One region of the Paenibacillus nicotianae genome, then DNA from elsewhere that is predicted to be linked to it. Evidence: predicted binding sites of a transcription regulator. Region 1 holds the regulator's gene; each other region holds the start of a gene.
The links. The regulator Rex, encoded in region 1, represses fermentation and respiration genes when NADH is low (regulators of the CRP and FNR family bind a similar motif). The targets are predictions, from matches to a motif close to TTGTGAAATATTTCACAA.
Positions count from the first base shown of each region.

Region 1 (6,496 bases):
GATTTGTCAAAACGTATGCAGATGTAGGAAATACGATTCGTACGGCTTTGCAAGAGTATGTTAATGAAGTGAGAAGCGGTGCATTTCCAGCAGAACAGCATGTATTTAGCGGAGATCAAGAAGCATTAGGTTCATTATATGGAGCCAAACGGAAGGTGGAGACTCAATCGTGAAAGTCGTACGTAGCATTGCCGAAATGAGAGCAGAAGTGAAACAATTACGCAAACAGCGTTCCACTATAGATCATGAAGCAACAGTTGGACTTGTTCCAACGATGGGATTTTTGCATGATGGACATGCGAGTCTTATGCAGAAAGCAACCGAAATGAGCGATATCGTAGCGATCAGTATTTTCGTTAATCCGATTCAATTTGGCCCGAATGAAGATTTTGAACGTTACCCTCGTGACGAAAAACGTGATCTGGCACTAGCTGAAAAAAATGGAGTCGATTTGGTATTTATGCCAGGTGTGGAAGATATGTATCCTACACCGATCAAAACTCATGTTACCGTAGCTGATCTGACAGATACATTGTGTGGCGCTTCGCGTCCAGGTCATTTTGATGGGGTATCGACAGTTGTGACCAAGCTTTTCAATATTGTGAAGCCGGATTATGCTTTCTTCGGTACCAAAGATGCACAACAAGTCGCTGTGCTTCGTCAAATGGTGACTGATTTGAATATGGATATTGAAATTGTTCCTTGCCCGATTGTACGTGAACAAGACGGATTGGCGCTAAGCTCTCGTAACGTGTACTTGTCTCGTGAAGAACGTGAGCAAGCATTGGTGCTTTCGCGTTCCTTAAATAGTGTACAGCAACATATTCGTGAACAAGAAGATATGACAGCAGGTCAAGTGCGAGCATTTTTGCGTACTTCGATTGGGCAATCGGATATTGCTGAAATCGATTATGCGGATATTCTAAGCTTTCCACGATTGGAATCTTTAGCAGAAGATACCGTTTTAGCTACATTGGATCATGAAGTGATTATTGCACTGGCTGTAAAATTTGGACGTACACGTCTGATCGATAATGTTATTCTCGAAACGAAAGGTGTTGCTTTGCATGTATAGAACGATGATGAAATCCAAGATTCACCGCGCTACTGTAACAGAAGCTAATCTTAATTATGTAGGTAGTATTACAATCGACGAAGATTTGATGGATGCCGCAGATTTGCTTGAAAATGAAAAAGTACAAATCGTTAACAATAACAACGGTGCTCGTTTGGAAACGTATGTGATCGTTGGTGAACGTGGTAGTGGTGTAGTGTGCTTGAATGGAGCCGCAGCACGCCTAGTACAGCCGGGAGACACTGTTATTATTATTTCATATGCGATGATGAGTGCTGAAGAATTGTCTACTCACCGTCCAACCGTTGTATTTGTAGATGAAACGAACAAACCTGTTATGGAAGCTCATAAAGAAGTACACGCGACAATTATGTGAGAATGAGGGTTGAATAAAGCTTAGTGTGGAGCGTTGTTAGTTACCTCGCTTCGGGAATGGAATTGTTCTTGTCGTCGCTGGTTTACTAGAATCCCTTGAATATACCGCATAGCGGTAGGGATGCTAGTAAAAAGGCGAGCGCTTCGCTCTTTCAGAACAATTTCTATTCCCTTCGCTGGAGTAGGTAGCTAATACGCTAGCCACAAATAGTTTATTCTGGTTGGCTTGCCAGGGCATTCTTTGTAGGAGAACATTTTGAATTGAAGGATTTTTAAACGGTGTCTATTAGTTATATGTAATAGGGCTAAAGAAAAGGATCTAGTATGTATGTGACTAGATCCTCTTTTTGTTAGAGAAAATAGTTTGGTTACTGTATATTTTCCAACTATTTACTACATGGTTATTCAACATTATGCTTACCTACCCACACCAGCGGAGAGGAGAAAATCATTCTGAAAGAGCGAAGCGTTCGCCTTTGTAAATGAATCCTGACTGTGAAGCAGTCATTCAAAGGATTCATTTACAACAAGCGACGACAAGAACGATTTTCTCCTCGCAGCGCCCACCTCAGAAAAGTTAAAATTTAAATAACTCCCACCCTTTGATTTTCAAAATGGTCTTCTTCTGGTATGCTGATAGGTGAACATTTCGACATCAGGTTGAGACGACAGCAAGGAGAGGATTTAGACATCCATGAAATTTGCCGTACTGGATTTTGAGACCACAGGTACTCAGTCCACCGATGATATTATTCAAGTTGGGCTTGCCATTATAGATCATGATTTAAGTATTTCCACCGTATATTCTTCTATGGTGAAGCCGGGAGTGCCGATTCCTCCTTTTATAGAAGGTTTGACAGGAATTAAAAATGAAGATGTAGAGAATGCTCCAGAATTGGATGATGTGATTTTGGAGATGATTCCTTTATTAGAAGATGCTGTGCTTGTTGGGCACAATGTCGGGTTTGATTTAGGATTTTTACAACGAGCTTTGGATCAGACTGGATATTTAGCATTTACAGGTCGAGTGTTGGATACAATGGATTTATTGCGTATCTTTTTCCCGAATCTATCGAGTTACCAGTTAAGTATGGTGAGCAAAGACCTGGGATTCGTTCATGATCGTCCTCATCAAGCAGATAGTGATGCGTTAGCAACCGCTCATGTATTTCTAAAGTGCTTGGAAGAATTGAACGACTTGCCATTGATTACAGTCCAACGATTGTCTGAACTTTTTGATAATCAGGATAGTGATCTGGGCTGGTATTTTGATGGCGTACGAATGGAAAAAGAAGCACAACCGATTCAAGATTTAGACGAACATCGTTTTTTTCGTCAATTGGCGTTAAAAGTAGGCGATTGGAATGAAATTTTACCGGCTCATGAAGAACGTGGAAATATGCCGCTTGCGGATGTTTCGTTTGATGAATTTTTAGAGCAAGTAAAACAAAACTTACGTAATCTGCTGCCTCATTACGAAGAACGTGAACCACAGAATCGGATGTTTGAAGAAGTCATCAAAGCGATGACCGATGATAAGCATTTGTTAATCGAAGCAGGAACAGGAACAGGCAAATCGCTAGGTTATTTATTGCCTTCGATTTATCATAGTGTCAAAGAAAACGATCGTGTCATGGTAAGTACGCACACGATTAACTTGCAAGAACAATTGCGAGAACGGGATATCCCATTATTGACTCAAGTTGTACCGTTCGCATTTCGTGCTGCCGTATTCAAAGGACGCCAGCATTATTTGTGTCTGCGCAAATTTGAGCATAAAATAAATACAAAAGAATTTCAAAGTCCCAAAGAAGATGTATTGATTGCGGCTCAAATGATTGTCTGGTTAAATTCGACAGAAACTGGCGATGATGAAGAACTCAATATGGGTAATCGTGGAGCTGACTTCTGGGAAACGGTAGCCAGTGATACCGATTCTTGTCTGGGTCGTGCATGTCCGTGGTTCCGTAAATGTTTTTACCATCGCGCGAAGCATGAAGCAGGAACAGCAGATGTTGTGATTACGAACCATTCCAAATTGTTTACCGATGTCAAAGCAGGACATCAATTGCTTCCTGCCTACGATCGACTTGTGATTGATGAAGCCCATCATTTAGAAGATGTCGCAGGTAAGCACTTGGGTATGCATATGAAATATTTCACATTGGTTCATCCGCTATTACGATTGTTCAAAGACAGCAAAAATGGTCAGTTAGCGATTTTGCGTCAACAATTGGGTTCTTCTGGCAATGAGCGTGGTATGGATTGGGCGATAGCGATCGATAATCTGTATCCTGAAATTGTAGATGTGAAAGAAAACTGGGATAAGTTGAGCGAGTTACTATTTGCTTTATTACCTCAGCGTAGTGATGCTGCTCCAGGAGAAGCAGGGCAGTTTACCTTGCGTCTTTTACCAGAAAAGCAACCGACAGAATGGACTGTGATTACAGAACTTGAAAATCAGATTCATATTGGGCTAAGTCAGTTGATTCGTAAAGGCGAACAGGTAATGAATCAGATCAAAGACAGCGACGAACAGTTAGGTACCGATAGTCTGGTAACAGATGTGTCTGGTTTATTCAAAGACTTAACGGTAGTACGAGATGATCTGCGTCAATTTGTGAAGCTGGAAAGTGCAGATACGGTTTACTGGTATGAAGCTAATGGTAATTACCGTAGTAAGTCTTTGCAGATGTATGCTGTACCGGTTGATGTGAGCAAGCAACTGAAAGAGTACTTTTTTGATAAAAAGAAAAGTATTATTTTGACATCAGCAACATTATCAATCGAAAAGAAATTCCAATATATGATTGAACAACTGGGACTGGTAGAAGCAGAAAAAGAAGGTCGATTGATGACCGAACAGCTATCTTCACCTTTCAATTATCGTGAACAATCGCTATTGTTGATTCCGCGCGATTTCCCAAGTGTCAAAGGCAGTGTGGGTGATGCGTTCTTTGTAGATACATTAGCGAACTCATTGGCGGAGACTGCAAAAGCGACCAATGGACGAATGATGGTGTTATTTACCTCTTATCGGATGCTCAAGCAGGTGTATGAGCCTTTGAAAGAGAAGTTATCACATAGCGATATTGCAGTATTTGGTCAAGGCGTTGATGGAGGAAGTCGTACCAAGCTAACTCGAAGATTTCAAGAGCGCTCGGCTTCGGTCTTGCTCGGTACAAGCAGTTTTTGGGAAGGGGTCGATATTCCAGGCGAAGCATTAACTTGTCTGGCGATCGTGCGTTTACCTTTTCAACCGCCCAATCATCCACTGCTTGAAGCCAAAAGTGAACGGCTTAAAAAAGAAAAGAAAAATCCATTTATGAAATTATCTGTACCGCAAGCAGTTATCCGTTTCAAACAAGGTTTTGGTAGATTAGTACGGACATCTAGTGATCGAGGAATCGTTATTGTCTATGACACTCGTGTGATCGAATCCTATTATGGCAAGCATTTTCTATATTCATTGCCCGGTCCCAAAATGGAACATATGCCTACAGAGCAGATGGTACCCCGTATTACAGAATGGCTTAGCCAGGCCGAACCTGAAAAGGAAACTGTAAATCAAGAGGGGGAGCAAGCATGAAATCCGACAAAATATCAGAAGCAGTCGTGCGAAGACTACCTGTATACCTTCGATACTTGAACGAACTTCACACTCGTGAAGTTCCTACAGTGTCTTCGCAAGAACTGGGACAAAAATTAGATTTGAATCCAGCACAAATTCGCAAAGATTTAGCGTATTTTGGAGATTTTGGACGCAAAGGGATCGGTTATGATGTATCGTATCTGATTGAAAAAATACGTCATATTTTAAAATTAGATCAACAAATTAATGTCGCACTTGTAGGTGCAGGTAATCTAGGGCATGCCCTTTCTAACTATAATATGTATCTCAAAGAAACAATGAAAATTGTAGCTGTTTTTGATTCTCTTGAGCCTAAAGTAGGTTCGATGATCAATACATTAGTCGTGCAACCGATTGAAGAATTGGGAGCAACGATCAAAGAAAAAAGTATTCGTATTGGTATTATTACGGTACCAAATATTGAAGCACAGCGTGTAGCCGATCAGTTGATAGAAGCTGGAATAGAAGCGATTTTGAATTTTGCTCCGATTATTTTGAAAGCTCCACCGCATATTCGTGTGCACACTGCTGATTTTACAACGGATTTATTAAGCCTTGCCTATTATCTGGAAGATGGAAAGGAACATGAAACTAATGAATAATACTTCGAACAAATGGGTTATCAAAAACGGTATGTTTGCTGTAATGAGCGAAGAGAAATCGATGCTTTTTGGACATATGGTGATAGAAGATGGATGGATCACTTATCTTGGAGAAGAAGAACCTGTGATCGAAGAAGGCACGACAGTAGTCGATGGTAATCATTTGTTCTTTATCCCAGGTCTAGTGAACAGTCATGGTCATGCAGCAATGTCGTTGCTACGCGGCTATGGAGACGATCTGGCTCTACAAGTATGGTTACAAGAAAAAATGTGGCCGATGGAAGCGAAATTCACAAGTGACGATGTATACTGGGGAACTGCTTTATCAGTATTAGAAATGTTAAAAGGCGGTACGACTACATTCCTCGATATGTATGACCGCTCAGAACGTGTAGCAGAAGTCGTAGAACAATCCGGTATGCGTGCAGTATTGATGCGTGGTGTAATCGGCTTATGTTCAGAAGAAGAGCAAAAGCAAAAGCTAAAACAATCGATCGACTTTGCACGTGATTGGCATGGTCAAGCAAATGGACGTATTACAACGATGATGTCTCCACACGCACCGTATACTTGTCCACCTGCATACATCGAACAATTTGTACAAGCAGCTCATGATCTGGATTTGCCGCTGCATACACATATGTCTGAGACACTGGCAGAAGTTCAATTAAACGTTACTGATTATGGATTACGTCCTGTAGCTCATTTGGAAAAATTAGGATTTTTCACTCGCCCAGCATTGCTAGCACATGCTGTTCATTTGAATGATGAAGAGATTGAAGTACTTGCTGAAAATAAAGTCGCAATTTCTCA
Region 1 is NZ_JBHUGF010000010.1:754,150-760,645, forward strand. It holds gene panB (3-methyl-2-oxobutanoate hydroxymethyltransferase) at 1-173, shown strand, start outside; gene panC (pantoate--beta-alanine ligase) at 170-1,075, shown strand; gene panD (aspartate 1-decarboxylase) at 1,068-1,451, shown strand; gene dinG (ATP-dependent DNA helicase DinG) at 2,145-5,039, shown strand; gene ACFSGI_RS07580 (redox-sensing transcriptional repressor Rex) at 5,036-5,683, shown strand; gene ACFSGI_RS07585 (amidohydrolase) at 5,676-6,496, shown strand, end outside.

Region 2 (6,496 bases), on a different contig from region 1:
TCCCTACTTCTTTCAGATAGTTGTCAACCAACTGATCTTGGGCTTTGGCATCCACTTCTCTTTCCAGTACTTTAGAAGCGATCTGTACAGAGACGGCACCGATTTCACTGCGAAGTGCAGCAACAGCTTTATTTTTCTCGCTTTCGATTTCACGAGCCGCTTCTTCTTTAAGACGCGTCGTTTCCTCTTTCGCTTGAGTAATCAATTGTTCCGCTTGACGATTGCTCGTCTGACGAGATTGCTCAATAATATCTTGAGCATCCTTACGTGCTTGTTGAAGTGCAGCTTTTTGGTCTTCGACATATTGAGCTGCTTGACTGCGTGTTAATGCAGCTTCATCCATTTGCTGTTTAACCAGCTCACGTCTTTTCTCCATAACAGAGAATAATGGACCGAATGCATAACGGCTTAATAACCAATATAAAATCAAGAAAGCAATAATTGTAACTACAAGACTGCTCCATACAAAATGCAAATCAGCTCACTCCTTCCTCAAAACATCTAAATAATTCTCAGGTACCCTACACGCTAAAAAGAAGGCGCGGATGGCTGTGGCCTTCCCCGCCAATGTGTGCTTGATTTACGCTGCTGCGTAGAAAATGAATGCCAATACTACACCGATGATTGGCAATGCTTCTACCAAACCTACACCGATAAACATAACTGTTTGCAATGTTGCTTTTGCTTCTGGTTGACGAGCGATACCTTCAACCGTTTTACTTACGATTAGACCGTTACCAATACCTGCGCCCAATGCGCCCAAACCTACTGCGATAGCAGCTGCTAGAAATGCTAATGCTCCCATTTAAAAATCCTCCTTAAAGATATGTGAGATAGTAAATTTATATTGAGCCCGGTATGAAGGTTATCCTACTTCCGAACTTTGAACCCTTACACAGTGACTGATGATACCAACTATTCAAAAGTTGCCGAAACGTGCCGATAGTATTTTAGTGATCTTCTTCCGTCTCTAGTGACTGTGATATGTATACCATAGCCAGGATCGTGAAGACAAAGGCTTGGATAGAGCCAACAAAGATACTAAATCCTTGCCATACAATAAGACCTACAACCGAAGCGATAGCTCCGTACCAGACGCCTGACATTTTAAGCAATACAGCAATAAGAACTTCGCCGGCAAAAATATTACCGAATAGCCGCATACCGTGTGTCAAAAGTTTGGAGAATTGTTCGATCAAGTTGATAGGGAAAAAGAAAAAGAACGGTTTGAAATAGTGTTTGAAGTATGACTTCGTATTTCTGACCATCCCTAAATAATGGACAAGAACGAATACGATTAGTGCCAGACCCATCGCTGCTCCAGCATCAGCTGTAGGTGATTTCCACCAAGCGACTTCCACACCATGACTTCCTTTTGCCAGTCCATCCACTACAGATGTTAATGGTTGACCAAAAGCAGTAGCTTTTTCTACGCTTGTATAATCGAACACTAAACCAAATGGAAGCCCAAGCATATTGCTAACAAAGATGAACATAATTAAAGTCAAACCAAGAGAAAGAAAAGGCTTTCCTTTTTTGTAGTCCATCGTGCTCGAAATTAGTCCTTGAACGAATTCTACGACCCATTCCATAAAGTTTTGCAACTTGCCTGGATTTTCTACCGATAGATTACGTGTTGCTAGTTTTACTAAAATAAACACTACAGCACAACTAACAATCAACGCAATAATGATAGATAAATCAAAATCGATCCCCCCGACTTTTATCATCGGTGATTCATGCATTTTTCTCACCCCTTTCATTATCGGAGTTATCACGCTCATGGCGAGAAAGGAAATAACCGATAACAATTAGCGCGAATGGTGCGAACACCAGACTGCCAGCTAGGGCATGAATTTCAAACAAATGCGGGAACTCAATAGCAAGTACTACCGCTCCGATCGAAATTGCTGCACGTTGTGCAAACCCTAAACCCTTCGGTCCTCTTCTACCTGTTGCTGCTGCTTCAGTCATCATACTTACTTTTTTAGCTAAATATTTGGTGTTGATATAACTGACTGCCGAACCAACGATCATCCCAAAAGCAATCGGACGAGATTGAGGCAGGAATGCAACTGCTAAAAAGCAAAGAGCTAGAAAAACAAAGGTAGTCCGGGTCAGCCAATAAATGTAACTTGGTATTTCATTCATTCGTTTCCCCCACTATTTTCTTAATGATAAGAACAATACCGAAAATACCTAGAATCATACCTGCAAGTACTCCGAGTCCGGTTCCTATTCCTGAGCTATGCCATACTTTATCAAGCCAAGAACCGAACCAGAATCCGGCGAGTGTACATACAGCTAAATCTATTCCAATCACACTAACAAGTCCAACCGCTTTCCACGGACTTGAACTTGAATTGCTTGATTTGGGTTCATCTGCCATTCTACACTCCACCCTCGGAATCCCAGTTCATTGTACTGAATCGGCTAAGCCTTTGTCAAACCATCTTCCTTTAGCACATTAACGCAAGACTTTCACAGAACATCGTTGATATGAAGCGTTTCATCACGCTAACCCTACAGTACCACTGTATACTGTGAAATCATTTTTCACAATACGGCTGTGGGACCTTTTTTGAACGTTGTGTGAAACTCTTCAGGACGATCCTCTAAAATACCATAATGATGCAAAATCGCATTGACAATCCGCGGCGATGCCTGACCATCACCATAAGGATTGGAAGCTTCACTCATCGAAGCATACAGTTCAGAGTCACTCAGCAATGCATGAGCACGCTCGTAGATCTTCTCTTCATCTGTACCTACCATTTCAAGTGTACCTGCTTCTATTCCTTCTGGACGCTCTGTGGTATCACGTAGCACCAGTACAGGAACACCGAATGAAGGCGCTTCTTCCTGAAGTCCACCTGAATCCGTTAAGATCAGATGGGTATGCGGATAAAAATTATGCAAATCGACAACATCCAGAGGATCGATCAACTGAATGCGCGGATGATTGCCTAATATTTCATGAGCAGGTTCTTTCACTGCTGGACTTGGATGAACTGGATACACGATCGCAATATCTTCAAATTCGTCAGCAATACGCTTGACCGCGCGGAAAATATTACGATGCGGTTCGCCTTGAGATTCACGACGATGTGCAGTCATCAAAATCAGACGTTTACCTGCTGCCCATTCCAAAACAGGATGATGATAATCAGGCTGTACAGTATATTGAAACACATCTGTAACAGTATTGCCTGTGATATACACGCTTGACGGCGATTTATTTTCTTTCAATAAATTACCTGCTGACCAGCTTGTAGGTGCAAAGTGTAAATCAGCAAGTACACCTGTCAATTGGCGATTCATTTCTTCAGGATACGGGGAAAGCTTGTTCCACGTACGTAATCCTGCTTCAACATGACCCACATTAATCTGCTGCATAAATGAAGCATAGCTCGCAAGAAATGTAGTCAACGTGTCTCCATGAACCAGAACAATATCAGGCTTCACTTCTTGCAGTACTGGCTCTAAACCACTAAGTACACGCATCGAAATTTCGTTCAGCGTCTGACGATCTTTCATTACATCTAGATCATAATCTGGAGTAATATTAAAAACTTCAAGCACTTGATCCAACATTTGACGATGTTGCGCAGTAACGCAAACGATTGACTCAATATGTTCAGGATGCTTTTGCAGTTCCAGAATCAATGGAGCCATTTTGATTGCTTCAGGACGTACACCGAAAATCGTCATTACTTTAATTTTTTTCATAAGTCTGAGATTACCTCGCTTTACTTGGTTCCGTACAAACGGTCTCCGGCATCGCCGAGTCCAGGTACGATATATCCATGCTCATCCAATTTCTCATCTAATGCAGCAACATAAATATCTACATCCGGGTGAGCGTCTTGAACAGCTTTGACTCCTTCAGGAGCAGCGATAAGATTCATCATTTTGATCTGAGTGCATCCACGCTTTTTGAGAACATCAATAGCAGCAATCGCAGAACCGCCTGTTGCTAACATCGGATCAATCACGATCAATTCACGTTCTTGCACGTCAGTAGGAAGCTTCACATAATATTCAACCGGTTGGAATGTTTCTGGATCGCGGAACAATCCTACATGTCCAACTTTAGCAGCCGGCAATAATTTAAGTACGCCATCTAGCATACCCAATCCTGCACGTAAAATAGGAATTAGACCCAACATACGTCCAGAAATAACTTTGCCTTCTGTTTTGATTACAGGTGTTTCTACCGGAATTGATTCAAGTGGAATATCACGTGTGATTTCGTAAGCCATCAATGTTGCTACTTCGTCAACAAGCTCGCGGAAATCTTTCGTGTTAGTCTGTACATCACGAATAAATGTTAATTTGTGTTGAATTAAAGGATGATCGCATATTACTAATTTTGCCATAGTTTTTCCCTCCGGTACTTTTCAATAATAAACATTAGCTACATCCTATTTGCTATCACATCAGGTTTTGTGGCCATTCCACAAAGCAAAAGGATCAGGGGAATTCTATGTTGCCCCACAAACCTCGTCTATTATATCATTCCCTGTGGGCAATTTCATCCGATATCCTGTCGAATTATTTCTTTTTACTAATGAACACTTTAAGCATCCCTCAGAGCGCTTCAAATACATATGATTTTTGACATAGTAAAATATATTAAACGTAATGAGTTTATCAATATAACGCTTACATTTACCAGATAAAAACAAATTCTACATCATTTCCACCCAGTCTTTTCTATTATAATGGTAAATTGCTTAAATGGGAGTAAATCTTTCAAATTTTTTTAAAAAAATAATGAAAAACCGACAGAAATAAGAATTTCTGCCGGCAAAGTACAAATTAATGATATATAAGTAACTGTTTATTCACTTTTAAATTAATAATTCATTTGTTGATACAAAGGAAATTGACTTGTAAGTTCAGCTACTTGTGCACTTGCTTTGGCAAGAACAGCTTCATCTTTAGGAGATTTGAGTGTCATCGCAATAATCTGACCGATCTTCACCATAGCTGCTTCATCCATACCGCGTGATGTTGCCGCAGGTGTTCCTAGACGAATACCACTTGTAATAAATGGACTTGTTGGATCGAAAGGAATAGCGTTTTTGTTCGTTGTAATGCCTACCGAATCAAGTACATGCTCTGCTTCTTTACCTGTGATATTTACGCTGCGTGTATCTACAAGCATCAAGTGATTATCTGTACCACCAGACACGATCGTCAATCCTTCGTCTACTAATGTTTGCGCAAGCACTTTTGCATTTTTAACTACATTTTGAGCATACGTTTTGAAAGAAGGATCTAAAGCTTCGCCAAATGCTACTGCTTTGGAAGCAATTACGTGCATCAATGGGCCACCTTGTGAACCTGGGAATACTGCTTTATCGATCGCTTGCGCCCATGCTTTGGTACACATAATCATACCGCCACGAGGTCCGCGAAGTGTTTTGTGTGTAGTCGTTGTTACAAAGTGCGCATGAGGTACAGGGCTTGGATGTTCTCCAGCCGCAACGAGACCAGCGATATGCGCCATATCCACCATAAATAGTGCTCCTACATCATTTGCAATCGCAGCTAATTTTTCAAAATCAATCGTACGCGGATATGCACTTGCACCAGCTACGATCATACGAGGACGGTGTTTGAATGCTGCTTTGCGAACTTCATCATAATCGATTAAGAATGTATCTTCTTGTACACCGTAAGCGACAAAGTTATATAACAATCCAGAAGCATTTACAGGGCTACCATGTGTTAAATGTCCGCCATGTGCAAGGTTCATCCCTAGCACTGTATCACCTGGTTTGAGCGCTGCTAGATACACTGCCATATTCGCTTGTGCACCCGAGTGAGGCTGTACGTTAACATGTTCTGCACCGAATAATTGCTTCGCACGATCACGAGCGATATCTTCAACTACATCGACATGTTCACAACCACCATAGTAGCGTTTGCCTGGATAGCCTTCTGCATATTTATTTGTCAAAACAGAACCTAACGCTTCGATAACCGCTTCACTAACAATGTTCTCAGAAGCGATCAATTCGATATTATCGCGTTGGCGCTTCAGTTCAAGTCCCATTGCTTCCAGTACTGCCGGATCATTCTTTCTTAATTGCTCCATCATTGTTTAATTCCTCCTAGAGATCGGTTGGATAACTGCTTTTGGATTGCTTATTTAAAAGTATAGATCACCTATTTGAGCTTATCGATCTGCGTGAACCATCGGTGTGTAGACTGCGCGTTCGCCACCAATTAAAGGAGGACGTGTACGAGCTGCATTGACTCTAGCTTCGCCTACAAACCGAATCGAAGGTCGATAAGGGACAGCTATTCTTTTCAAATGCATACCGATCAGAGTCTCCCCAAAATCGATACCTGCATGAGCTTCTATCTGTTCTGCCAAACAAGGATGAACAAATGTCTGATACGCATACGTTGCCATCGACCCACCAGCTTTGGGGATCGGTACTGCGGCGACTTCATTATAGTTGTAATGATCCAGTGTGTCTTG
Region 2 is NZ_JBHUGF010000011.1:652,912-659,407, reverse strand. It holds gene atpF (F0F1 ATP synthase subunit B) at 1-475, opposite strand, end outside; gene atpE (F0F1 ATP synthase subunit C) at 581-805, opposite strand; gene atpB (F0F1 ATP synthase subunit A) at 951-1,745, opposite strand; gene ACFSGI_RS21690 (ATP synthase subunit I) at 1,738-2,151, opposite strand; gene ACFSGI_RS21685 (AtpZ/AtpI family protein) at 2,144-2,389, opposite strand; gene wecB (non-hydrolyzing UDP-N-acetylglucosamine 2-epimerase) at 2,557-3,729, opposite strand; gene upp (uracil phosphoribosyltransferase) at 3,750-4,379, opposite strand; gene ACFSGI_RS21670 (serine hydroxymethyltransferase) at 4,859-6,109, opposite strand; gene ACFSGI_RS21665 (TIGR01440 family protein) at 6,188-6,496, opposite strand, start outside.
Region 2: the regulator Rex is predicted to act here: its motif matches at 2,498-2,515, upstream of ACFSGI_RS21685 (AtpZ/AtpI family protein).

Region 3 (6,496 bases), on a different contig from region 1:
TACGGTTGTTAGAACAGGACAAAGGTCTCTATCTAAATCGTCATATCCTTGTCTAACTTGCCAGAACAGTTATAATGGAAGTATTGGATTATTCCTGTAAAACAAACTGAACGATGAAAGGTTGATTGACGTGGAGCATACAAATACCCCGCCTAATTTTATAAAAACAGTAATTGCGGAAGACCTACAGTCCGGTAAAGTTAATAAGGTCGTTACCCGTTTCCCACCAGAGCCTAACGGTTATCTCCATATTGGTCATGCCAAAGCCATCTGGATTAACTTTGAACTTGCGAAAGAGTTCGGTGGTAGTACGAACTTACGCTTTGATGATACGAATCCGGCAAAAGAAGATGTAGAATACGTAAAATCGATCGAAGAAGATGTAAAATGGTTAGGTTATGAATGGACAGGCAAATATTTTGCTTCCGATTATTTCGATACGATGTATGAAAAAGCAGAATTGTTAATACAAAAAGGATTGGCTTATGTTGATGATCAATCGGCTGATCAAATTCGTGAAATGCGTGGAACATTAACCGAGCCGGGTACTAACAGCCCGTATCGTGAACGTAGTATTGAAGAAAACTTGGATTTATTCCGCCGTATGCGTGCAGGTGAGTTCGGTAATGGTGAACGTGTATTGCGTGCGAAGATTGATATGGCTTCACCGAATATCAATTTACGTGATCCGGTAATCTACCGTATTGCTCATCTAGAGCATCATAATACAGGTGACAAATGGTGCATTTATCCAATGTATACTTTTGCTCATCCATTAGAAGATGCGATAGAACATGTTACACATTCGCTTTGTTCGATTGAATTTGAAGATCAACGCCCGTTTTATGATTGGGTGATTCGTGAATGTGAAGTGGAAGCAGAACCTCATCAATATGAATTTGGTCGCTTGAACTTAGCACAGACGTTAACAAGTAAACGTAAGCTGAAGCAACTGGTCGATGAAAATATTGTGGATGGTTGGGATGATCCTCGTATGCCGACAATCTCAGGATTACGTCGTCGTGGATATACACCGGAAGGTATTCGTGCTTTTGTCTACGAGACAGGTATTTCTAAGAGTCAAGGCGTTGTTGATCTACAAACACTAGATCATTTTGTACGTGAAGACTTGAAATTGCGTGTGCCTCGTACAATGGGTATTTTGCGTCCACTTAAAGTGGTAATTACCAACTACCCTGAAGGACAAGTAGAAATGTTAGATGCTGAAAATAACACTGAAAATGAAGAAATGGGTATTCGCCAAATTCCATTTTCACGTGAAATTTATATCGAGCAAGATGACTTTATGGAAAATCCACCGAATAAATATTTCCGTCTATTCCCGGGCAATGAAGTTCGCTTGAAACATGCTTACTTTATCAAATGTAATGATGTCATCAAAGATGAAGAAGGCAACGTCACAGAAATTCATTGTACGTATGATGTAGAAACGAAAAGCGGTAGCGGATTTACCGGACGTAAAGTTAAAGGAACGATTCACTGGGTGGAAGCAAGCCAAGCAGTTCCAGCGGAATTCCGTCTGTATGAGCCATTGATTACAGCGGAAGAAGCAGACGCAGAATTAACCGATGAGAACGAAGAAACTACTGAAAAAACGTTTTTGGATTATTTGAATCCAAAATCACTTGAAGTGGTGCATGGATTTGTAGAACCTGGTTTGAAAGATTCCAAAGCGTATGACCGCTATCAATTTTTCCGTCATGGTTATTTCAGTGCTGATCCGAAATACACCATGCCAGGTGATCCGGTCTTTAACCTTGTTGTATCAATGAAGAGTTCTTTCAAATTGCCAAAAGCATAAGAGTGATCTACCTCTATAACAAATCAAATAAGAATAAATAGTATCAAAAAACCGCCTGTTCTCAATTAGTGAGAAGGGCGGTTTTTATTTGATCTATTATCAAACTGTAGAGTATTGGATATGGTGCAAAAGATAACGTTGATATCATGCATAGATATTGTATAACCTATTCAAGCTTATCAACGGCTTTAATACTGTTCGTCTTCTTCATCCATCCGGTATTGCGTGCGCTTCACATTGAGCCACATCGATGCGAATCCGATCGCTCCGACAAAGGAAAGAGCTACACCGGCTAGATACATTTGTTCTGAACCGAAGTTCTGAAATAACCATCCACCGAGAAAACCTGCAATTACACCGGAGACACCGCTCCATGTCATCGTATAGATCGCTTGCCCTGAGCTACGGAATGCTTTGGGAACAAACATCATCGTAAGCTGTGTACCGACATAGAAATAACCACCAAATGTCACCGCATGAAGTAATTGAATCGCGATAATTTCCCACGGGCTGGTTGCTTCCGCCATCAAAAACCAGCGTAACGTGAACAGCAGACTTACAATCGCTAACCAACCGATCATAAATGAAATATTACGCTTCAAATACCGATCAAATAACAAAAACAAAGCCGCTTCAAAAATAGAAGAAGCAAACACCGCCCAGCCGACCATCGATTTGGTTCCACCGAGTTCAACGATATACAGCGATACAAACGTACTGTTCATCGCATTGGGAATCGCAACCAGAATACCAAATACAATAAAGCCGACAAAATATAAATTACCGAGTAATTTCTTCATCGCATAGCGATTCATCGTTGCTGATCCACCCGGTAACTTGTTCTGTGGTGGCAATAACAAAATGATACCGATTGCAATAAGAAGCAGCACTGTAAACACCGTACCGATTTGGGATACGCCTAATCGATCAATAACAGGGCCTGCGGCAACAGCCGTTAATGCCCAACCTAGTGAACCGTATAAACGAAAACCGCCAAACTTTTTGGGTGTACCATCAATATAACTAAGAATAAGTGTATTACTTTGTGCCAGCATCGGTGTCTGGAAAAAGAAAAATACCGTCATCACAATATAAATAATCGTATAATTGTGCACATGAAAAACAAGCTGAACCATCAGCAACGTACCTAGCATCATAATCAGTAGTACAAATCGTACATTTTGTAGACGATCACCATAAAATCCCCAAAATGGATTAGCAATTAATGAGATTAGTGGGCCAATCGCCATCAAAGCACCAATCTCACTCTGGCTCATTCCGATATCTTGCAGGTATAATTGAAAAAAGCTCGTAAAAATAACCAGTGTTCCATATATAAAAAAGGTAAACCATCGTAATGGTGTAAAAGTAGTGTTGTTTATATTCGGATGCAAAGCCAGCCAATCCTTTCATCGGACATTTCATTCACTGTAGCATGTGTTGAAAAGGGATACAAACCAATTTTGTTTATTTTTGGAGTAGAAAGGATAATTCATGATGCTATCCACTTTTAAATATACAGGTATTATTTTAGCAGGTGGTCAGTCTAGCCGTATGGGTCAAAATAAAGCATTATTATTTATTGCTGATCATACCATTATTGAACGTGTAGCCCAAGCGTTACAACCGGTTACTTCGTCATTATGGATCGCAGGTAATCCTACAGCAGATTATTCATTTTTGCGTATTCCGAGCGTACCTGATATTTACCCCGGACAAGGCCCGCTTGCCGGTCTACATACAGCGTTATCACAGATTAGAAGCGAGTGGTATGTAGTCAGTGCTTGTGATCTGCCTTTTGCCAGTACTTTACTTATGCAACATCTGATAGCGCAAACCAATACCGAAGGTGTGCAGGCGATTATTCCGATGCAAGCTGGACGTATTCATCCACTGTATGCTGTCTATCATCAAAGTGTATTGCCATCACTTCAATTAGCATTAGAACACAATCAATTACGTGTACGAGATTGGTTAGATCAGCAACAGGTACAATACGTAGAGATCGAATCATTATATCAACCCGAGAGCACGTTACACTCTTCTTTTCAAAGTATATCGGAGTATAGCTTGTATAATATGAATGATCCGCAGTCGTATGAGCAGGTTTTGCAAATTTTGAAGCAATATCCTTCTTTATTGTAGCCAGTCTGTGGCATAAGTCCTTTTGAAAGCGTGACAAACATGACTATTTTATGAACGTATACGTAAATTGCCCCTAATGCGTAGAAAATAGAGTACAATAAAGACAGATCAACAAGTCAAATGATGAACCACAACGTATACGTTTACTAACGATCAAACCTATATATTGCTTCAAACCTTTGATGTCGGAATTCAATTATTTAAATATGTGAATATTATCACAAGGAGTGATGTAAGATGACTATGTATACAGAACCGGAAACGCATCAATCTCGCCAAGAATGGTTATACAGTCGTGTAATGACGTATCGTCTGCTTAGTGAAATGTTAGAACGCAAACCTACCTTATCCAAGTTAATCGAATGGAAAAAAGAAGCTTCCAAAATCAACCGTCTATTTACAAATGATTATGCTTTGCTGAATACACTGGAAAATACAAAGCTACATGATATTATGCAATATGCTCGTCAAGAATGTGCAGAATATAGCCAGTTGTTCGAGCAAGATCAACAGGTGAATTATCCACCTCAAGCGTCGTATTATGTAACGAATGAGCAAGGGCGTACTGCTTATGAAGCTGTTGTTAATGCAGTATATGCTCGTGCAGGCATTGCTTTCAAAAAAATGGATCATGAAACAGATGATCATATCGGTATTGAATTAGAATTTATGGCTTTATTAGCTGAACGCTCTGCCGAGACAGATATGCATTCATCTAACCGTAAAATGATTGCCCAAATGCAGATCGAATTTTTGGAACATTATTTAATTCCGTGGGTTCCTTCATTCTGCGCTGAACTTGGTAAAACCACTTGCAGTCCGTTGTATCGCGAATGGGCTCAGATGTTACCGACGTATTTACAAAATGATCTAAAAGAACTTCAGCACATTGTGACACGCCTAGCATAAAAGGAAATCCCTATTTCATGACAAGAATAATCTGAAATAGGGATTTCCTTTTATGTTATAAAATAATAAGAATTTTTTTCCAATTCTGTGTGTCAAATCAGTCATTTCAGTCTAATGATTGGTAAGGGAGGTTTACTGCCTTGAATAAATACCATTGCCTCAAACAATGTATTGTCGTAAAAGCAGTAGACAGAAAAGCGGAATTTCCATCGCTCGATTGGGCGCGTCAGTATGCGTTAAAGGAATTAGTACCACAAGAAATTAATTTTGTGGTAAGCGATGGAGATACAGGTCAAATTTATATGGATGTTCGATTCGGTTCGCACACCAAAATCCCCTGAGTACATTATGACTCAGGGGTTATTTTTATTTGCTGAAGTATATGTTGTACGTCGTGTAGATCTACTTTGCCAGCAATCGGTTGAAGTGCACAAGCACTACCACAAGCAGCGCCATATCGAAGCATTTCTGCAAGATCACCACCACGATAAGCGGCTGTTACCATGCCTGCTGCCATGGCATCTCCGCTTCCAAGAGCACTGACAATATCTAGCTGTGGCACATGCAATCGATAACGTGCCGAACCTTGAGCTGCTATCGCTCCATGTTTGCCTAAAGAGATCGTAGCCATCGGAACACCATGATCAAGCATAGCGGTTAATACATCATCTAATGTCTGATCCGAATAGTGATCAGCGTAAGGGATACCAGCCCATGCACCAGCTTCATCTTCATTAGGCTTCACCAGATCAGGAGCAGCTTGTAATCCGTAACGTAGCGCGTCTCCACTTGCATCCAGTGCTGTTTTGGCACCTTTGGCTTTGGCAATCTCTATCAGTGTCGCATACAGATCAGCAGGGCAACCTTCAGGAATACTACCGGAAAATAATACCCATGCTGACGTACTAGCTACTTGTGCAATCTGCTGTTCCAAAAGAAGCAACGATTCAGACGTTACATAGGAAGAAGCTTGCTCGATCAATTCAGTCTGTGTGCTGTGCTGTTGATCCAGTACAGTGATAGCTAGCCTTGTTTCTCCTTGTACTTCGATAAATTCACAGTGTACGCCTTCTTGTTGCAATAGAGATTGCATTTTCTGTCCATTGTAGCCTGCCATAAAGCCTGTTGCTGTAACCGATTCACCCAGAGTATGGATCACGCGCGCAGCATTGATTCCTTTGCCACCAGGAACCGTAATCCCTGGTAAGCGATGCACCTGATCTATATGAAAAGCAGGAGCACGATAAATAATATCTAGCGCTGTATTCAACGTAACTGTTGTTATCAAGTACGATTCACCTCTTACGCAATCAATTTAAGTCCAATAGCTGATGCAATAATCATTGCGATAAATAAAATGCGTAGTCCACTTTTGGCTTCGCCGTACATAAACATACCGACTAATGTACCACCGACTGTACCGATTCCTGTCCAGATGGCATAAGCAGTTCCCATCGGAATACCGTTCATGGCAATCGTTAGACAAGAGAAGCTCCCTGCAAATGTCAAAATCATCAAAAGATAATTTAGCAAGGACTTCTGGCGAACAATACGGTTCATCATAATTACACCAACCACTTCAAATCCACCAGCCATAACAAGTGCTATCCAAGACATTAT
Region 3 is NZ_JBHUGF010000011.1:619,913-626,408, forward strand. It holds gene ACFSGI_RS21515 (glutamine--tRNA ligase/YqeY domain fusion protein) at 131-1,822, shown strand; gene ACFSGI_RS21520 (MFS transporter) at 2,011-3,216, opposite strand; gene mobA (molybdenum cofactor guanylyltransferase) at 3,320-3,967, shown strand; gene ACFSGI_RS21530 (TorD/DmsD family molecular chaperone) at 4,205-4,876, shown strand; gene ACFSGI_RS21535 (hypothetical protein) at 5,017-5,217, shown strand; gene ACFSGI_RS21540 (1-phosphofructokinase family hexose kinase) at 5,223-6,164, opposite strand; gene ACFSGI_RS21545 (DMT family transporter) at 6,179-6,493, opposite strand; gene ACFSGI_RS21550 (DMT family transporter) at 6,493-6,496, opposite strand, start outside.
Region 3: the regulator Rex is predicted to act here: its motif matches at 4,174-4,191, upstream of ACFSGI_RS21530 (TorD/DmsD family molecular chaperone).